4 regions of the Shewanella sp. S1-58-MNA-CIBAN-0166 genome follow, and region 1 is predicted to be linked to each of the others. Evidence: predicted binding sites of a transcription regulator. Region 1 holds the regulator's gene; each other region holds the start of a gene.
What was found. Region 1 encodes MetJ, which represses methionine synthesis genes. Its sites were predicted from a motif close to TAGACGTCTAGACGTCTA; they were not measured.
Positions count from the first base shown of each region.

Region 2: metE (5-methyltetrahydropteroyltriglutamate--homocysteine S-methyltransferase) is a predicted target of MetJ. The motif match lies at 1,752-1,769, and genes of this name have one in related genera.
Region 3: msrA (peptide-methionine (S)-S-oxide reductase MsrA) is a predicted target of MetJ. The motif match lies at 2,659-2,676, and genes of this name have one in related genera.
Region 4: metA (homoserine O-acetyltransferase MetA) is a predicted target of MetJ. The motif match lies at 2,099-2,116, and genes of this name have one in related genera.

Region 1 covers NZ_JBEOPN010000011.1:87,731-92,271, reverse strand. The annotation lists gene AAEY99_RS08965 (DUF3373 domain-containing protein) at 1-99, opposite strand, end outside; gene AAEY99_RS08960 (c-type cytochrome) at 247-576, opposite strand; gene AAEY99_RS08955 (sulfite exporter TauE/SafE family protein) at 933-1,673, opposite strand; gene metJ (met regulon transcriptional regulator MetJ) at 1,749-2,063, opposite strand; gene metB (cystathionine gamma-synthase) at 2,272-3,441, shown strand; gene AAEY99_RS08940 (bifunctional aspartate kinase/homoserine dehydrogenase II) at 3,573-4,541, shown strand, end outside.
Region 2 covers NZ_JBEOPN010000021.1:44,891-49,431, reverse strand. The annotation lists gene AAEY99_RS13525 (HDOD domain-containing protein) at 54-794, shown strand; gene AAEY99_RS13520 (LysR family transcriptional regulator) at 777-1,679, opposite strand; gene metE (5-methyltetrahydropteroyltriglutamate--homocysteine S-methyltransferase) at 1,834-4,125, shown strand; gene AAEY99_RS13510 (dodecin) at 4,464-4,541, shown strand, end outside.
Region 3 covers NZ_JBEOPN010000023.1:64,609-69,149, forward strand. The annotation lists gene AAEY99_RS14415 (efflux RND transporter periplasmic adaptor subunit) at 1-194, opposite strand, end outside; gene AAEY99_RS14420 (GNAT family N-acetyltransferase) at 374-934, shown strand; gene trxB (thioredoxin-disulfide reductase) at 998-1,951, opposite strand; gene msrA (peptide-methionine (S)-S-oxide reductase MsrA) at 2,157-2,636, opposite strand; gene astE (succinylglutamate desuccinylase) at 2,858-3,886, shown strand; gene AAEY99_RS14440 (thiamine pyrophosphate-dependent dehydrogenase E1 component subunit alpha) at 4,043-4,541, shown strand, end outside.
Region 4 covers NZ_JBEOPN010000010.1:100,533-105,073, forward strand. The annotation lists gene AAEY99_RS08375 (nucleotidyltransferase family protein) at 1-308, shown strand, start outside; gene ompW (outer membrane protein OmpW) at 555-1,202, shown strand; gene AAEY99_RS08385 (SDR family NAD(P)-dependent oxidoreductase) at 1,279-2,022, opposite strand; gene metA (homoserine O-acetyltransferase MetA) at 2,384-3,328, shown strand; gene AAEY99_RS08395 (diguanylate cyclase) at 3,424-4,541, shown strand, end outside.

The DNA.
Region 1 (4,541 bases):
TTTAAGGTCGGCAATTTTTTGTGCATCGGTATCTGCTGCTAGGCTTGCGCCGCTCATAAAGAGCGCGTTAGCCACTAATATTGAGATGAGAGTTCTCATGGTCTTTCTCCCCTTTATTTGCCAACTAACAAGGTCAATTTGGCAAATTTTTTGTGTCAGAATCCCTGAGGCTAAGCCTCACAGTTTTTCGTTTGGTTTATTGGCTGATGTTTCTTTTAGAACGAAAAGATACTCAGCATTGATGATTTAGCCGCAGGTAGCTGGTTGGTCTGAATCGGCGGCGTGGTCATATAAGAACTGTTGAATGTCTTTTATGTCTTTTTCTGATAAGGCTTCAAAAACGGCAGGTTTGGCTTTGTGCTTATCACGGGTGAAAAAACGATCCCATTGGCTCATGGTTTTGGTCATTGGGGTTAATTCAGGACCTTCACTGTTAGCGCTGTGGCAGGCTTTACATTCTTTTTTGTACAGGTGCTTACCTTTTTTAGGATTACCACCATCTGCGGCCATCACTTGGGTGCCAAGTGATAATGCCATAGCAACTGCGATACCAACTTTAATGTAAGTGTTCATCATTTTGTCCTCTGTCGGGCTTATTAGGGTTGTGCATTAACAGCATTTAATTATTTCTTTGCTGTAAACAATGTTACCTAAAAGTGAGTAGTGTTAATTTGAAGTAGATCATATCCATGAGAAAAATCTAATTGAAAAAAAGTTAATTGAAAGAAATCTAATGAACTAGTGTGATGTGGATCTATTGCGCCAAGATGAGGATTTTGCTAGAGGAGATAAAAGTGGTTTTTTTGATACTTATTGATGGCGTTTTTAGGTGAGAAATAGACTGCTTGATAAATAGAAGGGGAAGATTTTAATCATTATTAGCGAACAAGCCCATTGATGGCTGGTTTTGTTTACAGGTACAGAATAGCTGATTAGCTCATTAACGTGTTGGTCGACATAATCACTAATACAGTGGCACTAATACTACATAACACTAAGGTGACTATGCGGGTTTTATCTTTATCAACGCGGCCAATTAATCTACCTGAGACAAGATAACCAGCAACGACTGAAGGCAATAATAGCAGTGATAGCCATAAATGCTTCACTTCAACTAAGCCGACGATGGTTAGAATAGCTAAGGCAATTAATGAGCTAAACACGAAAAAGGCAGATAATGCCGCTCTAAACTGACTTGGGTCTTGGCCTGCAAGCAAAATGGCCATTGGTGGACCACCGATAGCAGCAATATTGCCAAATATGCCTGAAAATACCCCAGCGATAAATAAACTGAGGCGATTAATGGGGGCGGTAAAGCGAAAAATGCTAAGAATAACAGCAATAAACACAATGCCTGCAATCACTAAGCCGAGTATGGCTTGTGGGGCAAACAGCAATAATCCAGCGCCTAAAAACCCCCCAGGGATCCGCCCGAGTAAGGCATATTGCAAACCATTAAATTGTAGGTGACCGCGTTCTCTAAATAAGGTCATTGCAGAAATGGCAAAGCCCATAACAATAATAGGAACAGGAACTAATTGAGGATTAACAATATACAGCAGCGGGCTAGCAACAACGGCTAACCCAAAGCCAATTAAGCTTTGGGTTAGCGCGCCAAAAAACACGATAATTGATGCCAGTATCAAGGTCGTTGGATCGATAAATGACATCATAAGTTCTCTTTAAAAACATGACGACTTCTTATTAGGGTCGTTTCAAAGTCTGTGAGGTATTGACTAATCAGTGAATTATTCGAGCTCTTCCCACTCGATACCCATATCATCCATTAACTTTTTCGCTTCACTTGGAATGCTATCAGGCTGATCTTTTGATAGATCACCGTCATAAGGTAATGGTTGACCTGTGTACGCATGCAAAAATGCTTCGCATAGCAGTTCACTGTTAGTTGCATGGCGCAGATTATTTATCTGGCGACGCGTCCGCTCATCCGTCAGTACTTTTAATACTTTTAAAGGGATAGAAACCGTAATTTTTTTTACTTGTTCATTTTTTTTGCCGTGCTCGGCATATGGGCTGATATATTCGCCATTCCACTCAGTCATTAACTTACCCTTAACGATAAATACGCTGCAGATTTTAAACCGTTACAATCTCTAGTCAAATTATTGCTACTATTTAATCCCGATTGCAAATAGATTTCTTGATGTTTAGACGTCTAAACGTCTATTTAAGTTGACGGATGGGGATCTCTTAGGTAAATTTGGACGTCTAGACATCTCTTTGTGTGTTTGTGAAATTTTAGGAGTCACCATGACTAAGCATCAAAACGCCACATTGGCCGTTCGCCAAGGTATTGAAACAGACACACAACATGGTGCTATCGTGCCACCGATTTATTTATCGACCAATTATTCATTCGATGGCCACAATAATCCGCGCGAGTTTGATTACAGTCGTTCGGGTAATCCTACTCGATGTATTTTAGGTGACGCACTCGCCAAACTCGAGCAAGGTGCTACCGGCGTGGTGACATGTACCGGCATGGCGGCGATTACATTGGTGACTAGCTTACTTGGCCCAGAGGATTTATTGGTTGTGCCGCACGATTGTTATGGTGGCAGTTACCGCTTATTTACTAACTTGGCCAAAAAAGGCCAATTTAAGTTATTGGTTGTTGATCAAACTGATGCGCAAGCGCTGAGCAAAGCGATAGCTCAAAAACCGAAAATGGTGTGGTTAGAAACGCCATCGAATCCTTTATTGCGGGTGGTAGACATTAATGCCATTAGTATCGCTTGCCATGACGTTGGCGCGCTAGTGACAGTCGATAACACCTTTTTATCACCAATATTACAGCAGCCATTATTATTAGGTGCAGACATTGTTATTCACTCAACCACCAAATACATCAATGGTCATAGCGATGTGGTCGGTGGAGCGGTAGTGGCTAAAGATCCTCAAGTGGGTGAGTTGTTACATTGGTGGTCAAATACTCTTGGGCTTACGGGTTCAGCATTTGACAGTTATTTAACCTTGCGAGGCTTACGTACTTTAGCGGTACGAATTCGTGAGCATCAACGTAATGCACAAAAGATTGTTGAGTTACTCAGCGCCAGTGATGTTGTGGCCAAGGTGTATTATCCGGGTTTAAAAGACCATCTAGGTCACGAAATTGCGGCAAAACAACAACAAGGCTTTGGCGCTATGTTAAGTTTTGAGTTAATCGGCGGCGAAGCGGAAGTGGTGGCATTTTTAAAGGCGCTGTCGTTGTTTAGTGTTGCCGAAAGTTTAGGCGGAGTGGAAAGTTTAGTCGCCGTTCCGGCCACCATGACCCATAGAGCAATGGACCCACAAGCAAGGCAAGAGGCTGGTATTAAAGAGACTTTATTGAGACTATCTGTCGGTATTGAAGATGCAGATGACCTCTTGGCCGATATTCAAGCAGGCCTAGCAGCTGTTGCCGCGATAAAATCAGCTTAATTCGAGTTTAAGTTAGCTGTGGTTTCGACCAAATTGGGTAAAATAGCAAAACATGCACTTGCAACACTATTGGTTTCAAAATAGAAGTCTAGCAGTCGCAACAAAAGTCGTAGTTGTTTAAGGAGTCAGTAATGACGCGAAGTCATTTACATAAGTTTGGTGGTTCAAGTTTAGCGGATGCAGATTGCTATCGCCGTGTTGCACATATTCTACTTACGCATGGTCAGAGTGATGATTTAGTTGTGGTATCCGCCGCCGGAAAAACGACTAACTTCTTATACAAATTATTGAGCCTGCGTGACAGCGGTCAGTTGTGGCAAGAAGAGCTGCAAATTCTGATCAGTTACCAGCAGACGTTAATTGAACAATTATTATCAAACGAGCAAGCGCGTGATTTACGCGAACGTTTGTCTACCGACAAATCTCAGTTAGTCAGCTTATTATCTTTAGAGCAACGTAACGATTACCAATTAAACCAAGTGGTGAGTTTTGGTGAACGTTGGTCGGCGCGCTTAATGGCCGCTTTGTTACGAGAAATGGGCGTAGCTGCGACTCATGTCGATGCGTGCTCTATTTTGGTAGCCGATGAAGGCGCCGTACCCAATATTTTAGTGGCTGAGTCTCGTGACAAGGTACAGGCCTTATTAGCCTTGCACCCGCAAGAGCGTTTAGTGATCACCGGCTTTATATGCGCTAACCGCCACGGCGATACCTTATTGCTGGGTCGCAATGGTTCTGATTTTAGTGCCACCTTAATTGCCAGCTTAGCTGACATTGAGCGTGTGACCATTTGGACCGACGTTGAAGGGGTATTTAACGCCGACCCGAATAAAATTAATGATGCTAAATTACTCAAGAGTATGTCATTAGCCGAAGCTGACCGCTTAGCGCGCCTGGGCTCTCCTGTACTGCATTCTCGTACCTTACAGCCGTTATTTAATACCGACGTGAGCCTAGCGGTACGCTCAAGCTATGCTTCACACACCGACTTTACTTTAATCGCGCCACTGAGTTCATCAGCGAGTGCGCCTGTGGTCACTAACTTAAATGAAGTGGTGTTGTTTAGTTTTAAAATGAACGCAGACATTGAACCATTGTTG
Region 2 (4,541 bases), on a different contig from region 1:
TCGTTAAATTAATGAATAAAGTGATTTATTCTAAGAAAAGGTAATTGATGAATATGACTAATCTTGAGCAACAAGTCCTTACTCAAGTTCAAGCTATTATTGGCAATGAAGAGCAAGTCATTGGTCGTCGTGGCATATTAATTCCATTAAAAAAATCTCTGATTAACGAAGCAGATATTCGAGTCGTTATCGATATCATTTCAGCGGATCCTGCTTTGGCAGCACATTTATTGTTACGCAGTAATACCGCGCAAACAGCAGGTGTCATATCAACAAAAAGCCGTAGTGTAAAAGATGCCTTAATCCGTTTGGGCCAAGTGAACATTTATCGCTACGCGTTTTCGTTTTACCTTAAAGAAAGACTTGATGAACTTTCTGAGCCTTACAAAAAACTGGTTCAAGGCTATTGGGCATTAAATGAAACCATTGCGGTGGATTGCATACAACTGTTACGTGAAGACAACGACATTGGTGTAGGCACTAAAATCGATGCGGATGAAATGCAAACATTAGCGTTGTTTAGTGTGTTTGGGCAGGTGATTGCGTTAACCGCTTTTGCTTATTTAAATGCTGAGTTGTCTCGACCAGTATCGTTAAAAGTATTGAAGTCGCTTATTGATAAACAACAACAGCAGTTATCGCTCGAAGCATTTGCGTCATTAGGGCTAGATGATGATTTACGCGAAGAATTTTTGATTGCACATAACTTACGCCAAACACAAAACCCTGATTCTCCAGGACTTGTGCTTCGACGCGTACTGTCTAAACGAGGTTTATTAATCAACCCGTTGTAGATTTATGCCTTCACTTGCTACCAGTTCGAGCCACTTTTGGATTAAATTTGCATTAGTGGCATCGCGACGATAGGCCCCAAACAAAGGACGTTTTAGTCCTTCTGCTCCTAATTTTACCGCAGTAAGGCTTAGCCCCTGACTCTCTCGGATAGACCAAGTTGGTAGGGTTGCTACGCCATCATTACAGGCTACTCTTTGTAACAGCATAGAGGTTAAATCGCATTGCTTTTGCTCGCCAGGTTCAATCCCCGCGGGCTCTAAAAAGTGTTTGTATATGTCTAAACGCGCTAAAGGCACGGGGTAACTGATTAAGGTTTGCTTTGCCAATTGCGCTGGCGTGACAAACGCTTGTGCCGCTAATGCGTGATCACTAGCAACGACTAACTTTACTTCAAAATCAAATAGATGCTGATATGCGACGCTATGTCCTGGCACAGGGTCAGATGTTAGCACTATATCTAAACTCCCCGTCTCCAACGCATTGAGTGAATCAAATAAATGACGGCTCGAAATGTCAATTTGAGCTGCTGGCGCATGCTGTTTAAATTGCTCAATAACGGGCATTAACCAACGAAAACAACTGTGGCATTCAATGCCTAGCTTAAGCTGTTGGCTTTCACCTTCTAAACCGCGTTTAAGATCTGACTCGGTTGCAATCACTTTCGGTAAGATTTCTTCCGCTAAATTCAGCAGACGTGAACCTTCGTGAGTAAACGTTAACGGTTTACTTTTACGAACAAAAATAGTTGAGTTAATTCGTGTCTCTAACTCTTTTATTTGATGAGAAAGCGCCGACTGGGTTACAAACCGTTTTTTAGCTGCACCCGCTAAACTGCCACTTTCCTTTAACGCCATCAAGGTGCGAAGGTGTCTAAGCTCTATCATTTTCTCTCCACATGAATCTTGCTCAACTAGCTGATGAAATCAATTCGATTGCTTGACAGCAGAGTAACACAATAAACTTCTAGACGTCCAGACGCCTATGTAGCTTTTCTACATAAATGGCTATAAATTTTTGCTCAACGAAAAGGAAAGCAGTATGAAAATTTCAAGTTTAGGATTTCCCCGCATAGGACGTCAGCGTGAATTGAAGTTTGTTTTAGAACGTTATTGGCGCGGTGAAGCAACATTAACGGAGCTGAAAAACGTTGCCAGTGAATTAAAACGCACTCATTGGCAGTGGCAAGCAGATGCGGGTGTTGAATTACTGCCAGTAGGGGATTTTGCTTATTATGACCAGGTGCTAACCCTGAGCGCGACCTTAAATGTGATCCCCGATCGTCATCGGGCCACTCAAGCTGATGGCAGCCCAGCCGCTGTCGATATTGACACCTTATTTCGCGTGGCTCGTGGCCGTTCGCAAAGCGGCCAACATGCGTGTGCGGCAGAAATGACCAAGTTTTTTAATACTAACTACCATTACCAAGTGCCAGAACTAAGCGCTGATCAAACATTTGAGATTGCCTTTGAACAATTGTTTGATGAAGTCACAGAAGCACAGCAATTAGGTCATCAAGCAAAACCTGTGCTGCTCGGTCCGGTGACGTATTTATACTTATCTAAAAGCCTTTCTGAGTTTAATAAGTTGACGTTGTTACCGCCGTTATTGGTTGCCTATCAACAAATTTTGTCTCGTTTTGCTGCCCAAGGTGTGAGTTGGGTACAGCTTGATGAACCGGTATTAGCGGCAGACTTAACCGATGAGTGGCAGCAAGCCATTAGCCACAGTTATCAAACGTTAGCGCAACAAAAGCCAGCATCATTAAAGGTTTTACTCGCCAGTTATTACGGTTCTATTGCCCATCATCAAGCATTGGTGAGTGCATTACCGGTTGAGGGGCTACATCTTGATTTAGTCACCGCGCCAGAACAGCTTGATGTGTTTGTTAATGCTTTAGGCGTTCAGCAGGTACTTTCTGTTGGGGTGGTTAATGGCCGTAATGTGTGGGCTGCTGATGTTGATGTGATTGCGCAGAAGGTAACCGAGTTAGCGACCACGTTAGGCGATTGTTTATGGATTGCACCTTCATGTTCATTGTTGCATTGTCCTGTGGATGTCGAGGTTGAAAGCCAATTAATTACGCCATTACTTGGCCAATTAGCTTTTGCGAAACAAAAATTATTTGAACTTAACGAAATTCATCAATTAATCGTTGAGCAAGGTTCAGCAACTAGCCGAGCGATTATTGATCGTTGCCAGCAACGCCGCTTGGCAAAAGCTGCCGCAGTTAATCAACAGGTTGTAGAACGTGTGTCGCAGCTAACCGCTGATGATTTTGAACGTAACAGTCCATTTGCCCGCCGTATCATTGCCCAACAACAAAAGTTAGCGCTGCCATTATTACCCACAACCACCATAGGTTCATTCCCGCAAACGCCAGCTATTCGGGGGTTACGCAGTCGCTGGCGTAAAGGCGAAATCAATGACAATGATTACCGTTCACAGCTTGAGCAAGTCACTCAAGACACCATTTCTCGTCAACTTAAATTGGGTATCGACGTGCTAGTTCACGGCGAAGCTGAGCGTAATGACATGGTGGAGTATTTTGGTGAACAATTAGAGGGCGTTGGGTTTACTCAATTTGGTTGGGTGCAAAGTTATGGTTCTCGTTGCGTTAAGCCGCCGTTAATTTATGGCGATGTGTCTCGCCCCAAACCAATGACGGTCGACTGGGCTACCTATGCGCAAAGCTTAACCGACAAGCCTGTTAAGGGCATGCTAACGGGTCCGGTGACCATTTTACATTGGTCGTTCGCTCGTGAAGATATTCCACGTAAAGATATTGCTAACCAACTTGCATTAGCAGTACGTGACGAAGTGGTCGATTTAGAAAGTGCAGGTATTGGCATTATTCAAATTGATGAACCTGCATTTCGTGAAGGTTTACCGATTAAACAAAGCCAATGGGCAGATTATTTAACCTGGGCGGTGGATGCGTTTAAGTTATCGGCTGCAGGTGTTGAAGATGCAACTCAAATCCATACACACATGTGTTACAGCGAGTTCAATGACACCATTAATGCCATAGCGGCGATGGATGCTGATGTTATCACCATTGAGACGTCACGTTCGCGTATGGAGCTACTGAGTGCCTTTGAAGAATTTCATTATCCTAATGAAATTGGTCCCGGTGTGTATGACATTCATTCGCCAAATATTCCAACCGTTGATGAAATGGTCGACTTAATAACTAAAGCGTCGCAAAAAGTGCCGGTGAAACAGTTATGGGTTAATCCTGATTGTGGTTTAAAAACCCGTACCTGGGATGAAGTTGAGCCCGCGCTGCGGAATATGATTGAAGCGACTAAAGTGCTTCGACGTCGGTTCTAATTGGGATGAACTCGTTATAGATAACATTGATTTAAATGAAAATAATTTATCAATATTAGCTGGCAGACATGGCGAAGCCAAATGTAGACTTGGCAATTGTATGTAGTTGTATGTAGTTGTATGTAGTTGTATGTAGTTGTATGTAGTTGTATGAAGTTGAATTTGGTTGTTCTCTGTTGAGAGTAGTTGAAAAAAACTTATCTTAGGGAAAAACGGTGTGAGCCCCCCGGATTCAACGGCTTACCATTATCTGCTTATTATTCAACGATACTACGGTGAATAGCGCTATTGTTTACTACACTGAAACTAAAGATGTGCAGTTAACAATAGGAGCTATTATGAGTCACACTTATAAAGTCATTGAACTCGTGGGATCATCACCAATAAGTTCAGATGAGGCGGTCAAAAATGCGATT
Region 3 (4,541 bases), on a different contig from region 1:
GCCGCGACAACACCGTATGAACTGACAGAAAAAGTCATCGGTTTATATTCAAGTGCTTGAACAGACACTAAAGGGGTGGTATCAACTTCAGGCTTTTCTTCAGGCGGTTTTTTTAGTGCAGCAATGCCAACTAAACCGGCTATTCCAATACCTAATACTATGATGGGTAATATTATTTGTTTTTTAGTAGCCACAATGCTTCCTTTTTATAATCCGATATTTTTGCAGTAAGTTCATTTCATACCACCAATAGTCTTTTTTCTACTGTATATGTTAATCGATATGTTTAGTGTTTGTTGTTTCATTGTGTAAACTTGTGTGTCAACTACTTGCATGTGATCTCATGACATAAAACCTTTAGGGAACAGATATTGTGCAGATTGAAAACACCTCTAGATTACAACTGTCATTAATGACTCTTAATGACAGCGCACTATTATTTGAACTAGACCAAGATGAACGAGTCATGCACTTTCTTAATGGCGGCAATAAAACCACTCAGCATCAGATAGATACGATCATGTTACCTAGATTGGCTCAATATTTAAATCCGCCAAAAGGTTGGGGATTATGGAAAGTCCATGCGCTCGATTGTGACGCCAATGACCAACACGGGTTAAGCGGCGAGTATTTAGGCTGGGTATTAGTCAGACCGATGCACTTTTTTACCCAAGCACAACCGCATAACTTAGAGTTAGGTTGGCGGTTTAAGCATATTTGTTGGGGTAAAGGGTATGCTACAGAAGCTGCCAAAGCGGTCATGGATGCTGTCAGTGAGCCTGATGACGTGACTCATGTGAGTGCGATAGCAGTAGAGGAAAATATTGCCTCAATTGCGATTATGAAAAAACTCGGTATGACGTTTCAACATAAAAGTATTCACCGCGATCCTTTAGGCGATACTGAAGCCGTGTTTTATCAAAAAGCGGTGTAATGTTTTTTAAGGCAATAAAAAAAGCAGCCTGAGCTGCTCTTTTGTTGTATTACATACTGTCGATTACTTTTTAGCGTCTAAATAACGCTCAGCATCAAGTGCAGCCATACAACCCGTACCGGCAGAAGTGATGGCTTGACGGTAATGTTGATCCATCACGTCGCCACAAGCATAAACACCTTCAATACTGGTTTGAGTCGCATTGCCTTGTAAACCACTGTTTACTTGTAAGTAACCGTGATTCATTTCTAATTGACCAGCAAAAATACCAGTATTAGGGCTGTGACCAATCGCAATAAACACACCAGCGACTTCTAAATCGGTCACTGAACCATCTTTAGTGCTTTTCTTCTTAAGCCCAGTCACACCCATCTCGTTACCAGTGACTTCTTCAAGTGTTTGGTCTAGGTGTAAAATGATATTACCGTTCGCAACTTTATCCATTAAGCGATTGATCAGAATTTTTTCTGAACGGAAGCTGTCACGACGGTGAATTAAGTGAACTTCAGAAGCTATATTACTTAAGTAAAGTGCTTCTTCAACTGCAGTGTTACCACCACCAACCACCGCAACTTTTTGGTTACGATAGAAGAAACCATCACATGTTGCGCAGGCAGAAACACCACGGCCCATGAATGCTTCTTCAGACGGGAGGCCTAAATATTTAGCCGATGCGCCAGTAGCAATAATGAGTGCATCACACGTAAACTCGCCGTTGTCACCTTTTAAGCGGAAAGGTCGCTCAGTTAGGGTCACTTCGTTGATGTGATCAAAAATAATTTCAGTATCAAACTTCTCAGCGTGCTTTTGCATGCGTTCCATTAATGCTGGACCAGTTAAGTCTTCAGCATCGCCTGGCCAGTTTTCTACTTCAGTCGTAGTGGTTAATTGACCACCTTGCTGCATGCCTGTAATCATCACAGGATTTAAATTTGCACGCGCAGCATAAACAGCAGCGGTATAGCCAGCAGGGCCAGAACCTAAAATTAGTAGGTTAACGTGACGAGCTTCACTCATGATTTTGTTCTCCGATAACATGCCTTAAGCAATTTGCATGGGATTGTATGGAATTTACTACTGCGGGTAAAGTGAAGTTGAGTGCAGGAAATCGATTGAGCTAATCTATTGTGTAAATATTCCGTTTCAGGTGAGGTAATGATACACATTAACTCGCTTGAAACGGTTACTTGTCGTTCAACGAACGATTGATTGTTTGTTAGGTTTAATAAACCAAGTGACAGGTTGGTAAATTATTTTTTTCTAAATAATTCTGGTGGTATTCCTCGGCAATTTGGAATGTTTGTATCGGTACAATTTCAGTCACAATATGACGCTGTCCCCATTTACCGCTGCGTGCTAATGCCAGCTTTGAGCTTTCAGCTTGGGCTTTTTGCTCTTTATCGTGAAAAAAAATCGTGCTGCGATATTGAGTACCAATGTCACCGCCCTGCATATTCAGCATGGTTGGGTTGTGATTTTTCCAAAAAGTGTCCAACAAGTCGTCGTAACTGACGATTTCTGGATCAAACTCAACTTGAACCACTTCTGCGTGACCAGTTGAACCCGTCTTCACTTCTTTATATGTGGTCGCACTGTCTTTGCCACCCATGTAGCCACACGTTGCGTTACTGACGCCGTTAATTTCACGGAAAAAATATTCAACACCCCAAAAACAGCCTGCACCAAATGTTGCTAACGCCATGACATACCCTTAAAACAAATTATAGAAGTCTAGATGGCTACAATTGTGTTGAATATTGTGTAGTTTTGCAAGCAAACTTTTATTAATAAATAAATCTAACATATGCCACCAATAAAATAGCGTTTGGCTATGATAGAATCCGCGACAATAGGCAGTAATAGTTAACATCGTTTTACGTCAAAGTTAACTACGCCATATAATAATGAGACAAGGAGTTGATAGTGTTATCTGACCTGATGATAAACCATGATTTTTTAGCCTATACCTTAGCCAATCCAAATCAATTACCTGAAGCATCTGATTTTATGTTGGCAGATCATACCCGTGTAGATGTATGGGATACGGGAGTGATTGTATTTACTCCGGCTAATGCAACCAAAGATATCGTGCTGTCTTGTGCTGTGCACGGTAATGAAACTGCACCGATTGAAATCTGTAATCAACTCATTAAAGATTTGCTCAGCCAACGAATTGTTGCCAAGCAGCGAGTGATGTTTTTAATTGGTAATCCGGCCGCGATCATCAATAAAACCCGTTTTATTGATGAAAACATGAATCGTCTATTTAGTGGCGCGCATTCTAAAGGCGAGGGCTTAAGCCATCCGGAGCGTCACCGAGCAAAAGCGTTAGAGCAATACGTGGCAGACTTTTTCAATGCCAATAATGACAATCAGCGTATTCATTACGACTTACATACTGCTATTCGTGCTTCTAAGCATGAAAAGTTTGCCATATACCCATACCGTCCTGGCCGTGCTTTTAGCGGTGAACAAATTATGTTTTTGGCGGCATGTGGCGTTGATACTATGTTGTTTCACCACGAACCAACAACGACGTTTAGTTATTATTCGTCAGAGCAATTTCAAGCAGATGCTTTTACTGTGGAATTAGGCAAAGTAATGCCATTTGGCCAAAATGATATGAGTCGTTTTGCACAAACTCATACTATGCTTGAAAAGTTGATTACTGAAACTGAGTTAGCACCTGTTGAGTTCGACCCTAGCAAGGTCAACTTGTATAAGGTATCGCGCTCTATTAACAAGCACTTTGATAATTTTGAATTTAGCTTTGCAGGCGATGCAGAAAACTTCAGTGCCTTTAGTCAGGGCGAGGTATTAGCGACAGAAGGCGGGAAGCAAATCACAGTCGAGCAACCATTAGAAGCGATCGTATTTCCTAATGAGAACGTGCCGGTTGGCCAACGTACGGTGTTATGTTTAGTACCCGCGTTGAACGAAACTATTATCTAGTCGTAAAGCAATATATACATGTCAATCGCGAGTAAAATGCGTTTACAGTGAGAGTAAGTATTGATAGGTAGTTTACGTTAACGTAATGTCTACTCGCATAGTATAAATAGAGCCATGTTTATGTTGAACATGGCTCAACAATAACAAGAGCATAATATGAGCAACGCACCACTGACCAATGAAACAGTGCACCGTGTCAGCTTCTTAGACAAAGCGTCATTGCACATCCCCATCTTGCGTATTTTGCAAGCTGATGGCACCACTTATGAAAGTGCGGTTCTACCAGTAATCGACAAGGCTCTGGCCGAAAAAATCTTTGATACCTGTGTTTTTACACGCGTATTAGACGAGCGTATGTTGGGTGCGCAGCGTCAAGGACGGATTAGTTTTTACATGACCTGTACCGGTGAAGAAGCCTCAATTATTGGCAGCACAGCCGCGCTTGATAAAGACGACGTCATTTTGGCTCAATATCGTGAGCACGCCTCATTGCGTTATCGCGGCTTTACGACTGAACAATTTATGAATCAAATGTTCAGTAACGAGAAAGATTTAGGTAAAGGTCGCCAAATGCCGATTCATTACGGCAGCCGTGAACTCAACTACCAAACTATTTCATCACCTTTGGCAACTCAAATTCCACAAGCCACAGGTG
Region 4 (4,541 bases), on a different contig from region 1:
GTCTGCCATGGTCGGTGAAAAATCAAGCCAGAATGCACCTTAGAAATGGCGATGTGCCCTATAGTTCTTGTGTTGATGCCATGTCATTTTGGCCAGAAAAACAAACGGCTATTGGGGTTAAATTAGTCCCCTCTGATGACCATACAACAGCTGAGTTTCAATTACACGTGACGAGTGTGTTTGGTTTAGGCTGTTTGTTTGACTTGTCATTAAGTCCAAATCCAAAGCGTGACAAAGCTATTTTTAACCATCGCGTGTCCCAAAAGGGATGGTTAATGCATTACTGCAAACTATCTGTAACAGATTAATCATCAATAATAATTCACCTGTTCAACCTCACAAAACCTAACTGTTAAATACATCTTTCATCTCTTTACCGCCTCACTTTGTGATCTAAATCATGTGTCTGGGATCTAATTAGGTACCTCTATAGGGGTACTGCTGTTTTGTTGATCTGAATCAATGATGTTAACGATTAACTTCAGTAGGTTAACCGCAAATGTTAAGGATGCACAGAATTGCATCTAGTTGTCATTGCCAAGGAGTGTTAAAAAATGAATAAGAAAATTACCCTAAGTTTAGTTGCTGCTTCTTTATTAACTGCTGGTTTTTCATTTGGTGCTGCGGCCCATCAAGCAGGAGATATTATTGTTCGTGCTGGTGTGGCAATGGTTGCTCCAAATGAGTCAAGCCCTGTAGTCGCAAATATTGCTGAATTTAGCGTAGATAACGATGTCCAATTAGGGCTAAATTTTGGTTATATGCTAACTGATAATATCGGTATTGAATTATTAGCGGCATCGCCTTTTAGTCACGATGTGTCACTGGGTGAACTCGGTAAAATTGCTGACTCAAAGCAATTACCTCCAACACTGGTCGCACAATATTACTTTGGCGATTCACAGTCTGCTTTACGTCCCTATATTGGCTTAGGGGTTAATTTTACCAACTTTTATGACAGTGAATTTACTCAAGAGGCGAAAGATCTTGGTTTAGATAATTTGAGCCTATCGAACTCTTGGGGCGTGGCGGCTCAAGTTGGGCTTGATTATCAAATTGACAAGAAATGGTTGGTTAACGCGTCTGTTTGGTATGCTCAAATTGCAACGGATGTGAGCTTTGACATGGGGGCAGATCATGTTGTGGTTGATACAGACATTGATCCTTGGGTTTACATGATCAGCGTCGGTTATACTTATTAAGCTAGGGTAGAATACGTTAGCGAAAAACGAACATATGAAACAGGAACCTACGGGTTCCTGTTTTTGTTGATGGCACTTATGGAGACTTTTTACGCGGTTTCCAATGGCGAGTATTGTAAATGTACTCTGGTAATAAACGATTTATCCACGCGACAATGCGCCAGCGTTTAGTGACATACACTCGGCGTTTACCTTTTTGCAAGGCTGAGATGATTTGTGTAGCCACTTTATCGATAGGCGACAACAGCAATTGTGTATTCAAATGAACGGCTTTATCAAATAACCCTAATTGAATATCACTAATGGTAATAGGCAGCTTTAATCGTTGTGCATGCATACTCAAGCCTTGCAGGTAATTTTCAGCAAAGGCTTTGGAGGCATGATAAGCCACATTAGGCCCTCCACGTTGACCGGCTATTGAGTTAATGGCGGCTAGTTGGCCGTAACCTTGCTCGCACATTAATTTAAAAATACAGTTATTTGCCGCAGCAAAGCCCATTACGTTAATATCGATAGTGTGCTTATCAATTGCCCAAGGCAGGGTAGAATCGTAGTCATTAACACCGGTATTAACAATCACCAAATGGGCGCCATTATGTTTGCTCCAGGCGGCATTCAGCTGTGCTATTAGTGTGTCAGGTTGATTAATTACTAACGGATATACACTGACATCGCCAGGCAGACTTTGACTAAACTCGTTAAGTGATTCAGGGTCGTTAACAAAAAGCACCAGCGAAACTTGCTGTGCAGATAACTGTCTGGCTAAGGCTTGGCTCAGTTGAGAGCTGGCGCCAATAATCATCGCTGTCGCTGTAGACATGATTCATCTCATCAAAAATAATGACTCATAATAGAAATAACATCAGTTGATAACAAGTAAGAAAAAAATTCAACTTGAGACGTGTAGACTTCCAGCCATCCAAGTGTATGATGGTTATCTAACAGATTGACCGATATTAACGTTAGCAATAAGCCATTCTGTCGCGGTTTAGGCTAGGTGAGTAGGTTAGTTATGTTTGCAAACGACATTTGACAATCGATGATGACCGCTGTTTTTAGCGCTAAACTGAATGTTGAAACTGTGACATAACAGACATTAACGTTATTGTGAAAAGGCTGGTTGGTTAATCGAGCGCTGGTTAATCAAGTACATGTGTTTAATTAATCTAAAGGTGAGACGTATGCCGGTTCGAATTCCAGATAACCTGCCTGCAGCAGGTATTTTAGAGTCAGAAAATATCTTTGTGATGTCTGAAACCCGAGCTGCTAATCAGGACATTCGTCCAATGCGGGTATTAATCTTGAATCTAATGCCTAATAAAATCGAAACTGAAACCCAGTTGTTGCGATTACTGGGCAATACGCCCTTGCAAGTTGGGGTCGATTTATTACGCATTCATGATAAGGAATCTAAGCATACATCAGTGGATCACATGAATACTTTTTATCGTGATTTTGAAGACATTAGAAATAACAATTACGATGGTTTGATTATTACCGGCGCACCGTTAGGAAAAATTGATTTTAAAGATGTGGTGTATTGGGACCACATTCGCGAAATTATTGACTGGTCACAACAACATGTCACTTCAGTACTGTTTTTGTGTTGGGCAGCTCATGCTGGTTTGTATCATCTTTATGATTTACATCGTCAGTTATTAGCGAATAAACGTTCAGGTGTATTTAATCATCGAAGAACCAGCGACCCACACCCACTATTGCGCGGTTTTGATGATGAGTTTTTTGCACCGCACTCACGATTTGCTGAAATGGATATTGAACAAATTCGTCAACATCCAGATTTAGAAGTGTTGGCTGAATCAGACGAGGCTGGCGCGTATATTGTACTCAGTCGTGATAATCATAATGTGTTTGTTATGGGCCACCCTGAATATCAAAAAGACACCTTGAATGAAGAATATGTGCGCGATGTTGGCGAAGGCCTCAAGCCAGATATTCCGCAAAACTATTACCGACAAGATGACCCAACACAAGATACTATTGTTCGTTGGCATAGTCATGGCAGCTTATTAGTCAGTAATTGGCTTAATTATTATGTTTACCAGTTAACGCCATATGACTTGTCTGACATGAATGCGAAAACACCATGGGAAAGTAAAAAGTAAACTTGAATATAGTTATACCGGCGTTTTAACGTTGACTTCGTTTCGATAAAAGCTATTGTTAAACTTAGATGTTTTTATTGTAAGGTCGAGGTTAAATGGTTAAAACCAAGTTGATGATATTATTGGTGTGTGCAGTAAGCTGGCCGCTAACTACCTGGGGGGCCGGTGACATTTTTAGTGACGCTAATGGCACTATTATGAATGGTGCCAATGTTAGCAACAATACTGTTATCAACAGTACTGTTAGCGATAATACCGTTAGCGACAATACCGTTAGCAACAATACTGTTAGCAACAATACCGTTAGCGATAATACTGATAGCACAGAAATTACTGATAGTACAAAAATTACTGATATCAAACAACAGTTAGCCACATTAAGCTCACCACAACAACGCATTGACTTTTTACAACAACAGCGACCACAAAGTGCTCAATGGCCGATTGAACAGCAAGGCCAGTTATTGCATTTACTGGCAATAGAGCAAGAAGTTAACAGTGATCTTGTTGCTGCAATTAACAGCTATAGCCATGCCATTAAATTACTTACACCACATCCTCTTAGCAAAGAACTGGTCAAAAGCTATCTCGAACGCTCATTCATACTTTACCTTCAAACTAACGACACCCAAATTTATTGCCCAGATCGTGAAGTGGCGATTACATTAGCCCGTCAGCTTGGAAACGTTGATATCTTGGCCGAAGTGTTAGCGCAAAGTGCGTATTGCCATAATAAACCAAGTGATTTTGGCGAAGGTCTCAAAAGGTTAAATGAAGCTTTAGCGTTAGCGCAACAACATCAATTAGGACTGAGTCGTCAAGCGATGATATTCAATGCCACGGCTGCTATCTATCGTGACAATGGTTTAAACCGTAAAGCCTACGAATACTTTAACAAAGCCTATGACTTTTGGGAGCAAGCCCAAGATAAACAAGACATGTTTAATATGTTGCATAACATGGTGGGCGAATCGATTAAATTGGCCTTGTGGGGGGAAAATAAAGCTCATTTAGCCCAAATGCAGCAACTGGTAGGACAATCGCCAGAGTTTGCTGACTTTGATTTTTTCTATCAATTTAATACGGGTATTAGCTGTTGGGCTCAAGGTTTATTTCAAGAAGGTATAGATCATTTTTTGCGCGCACTTGAAGTGCAAGATACAACCCAAGAAAAATACTTTGTCGACGCTACGCATGCATGGTTGGCATTGAG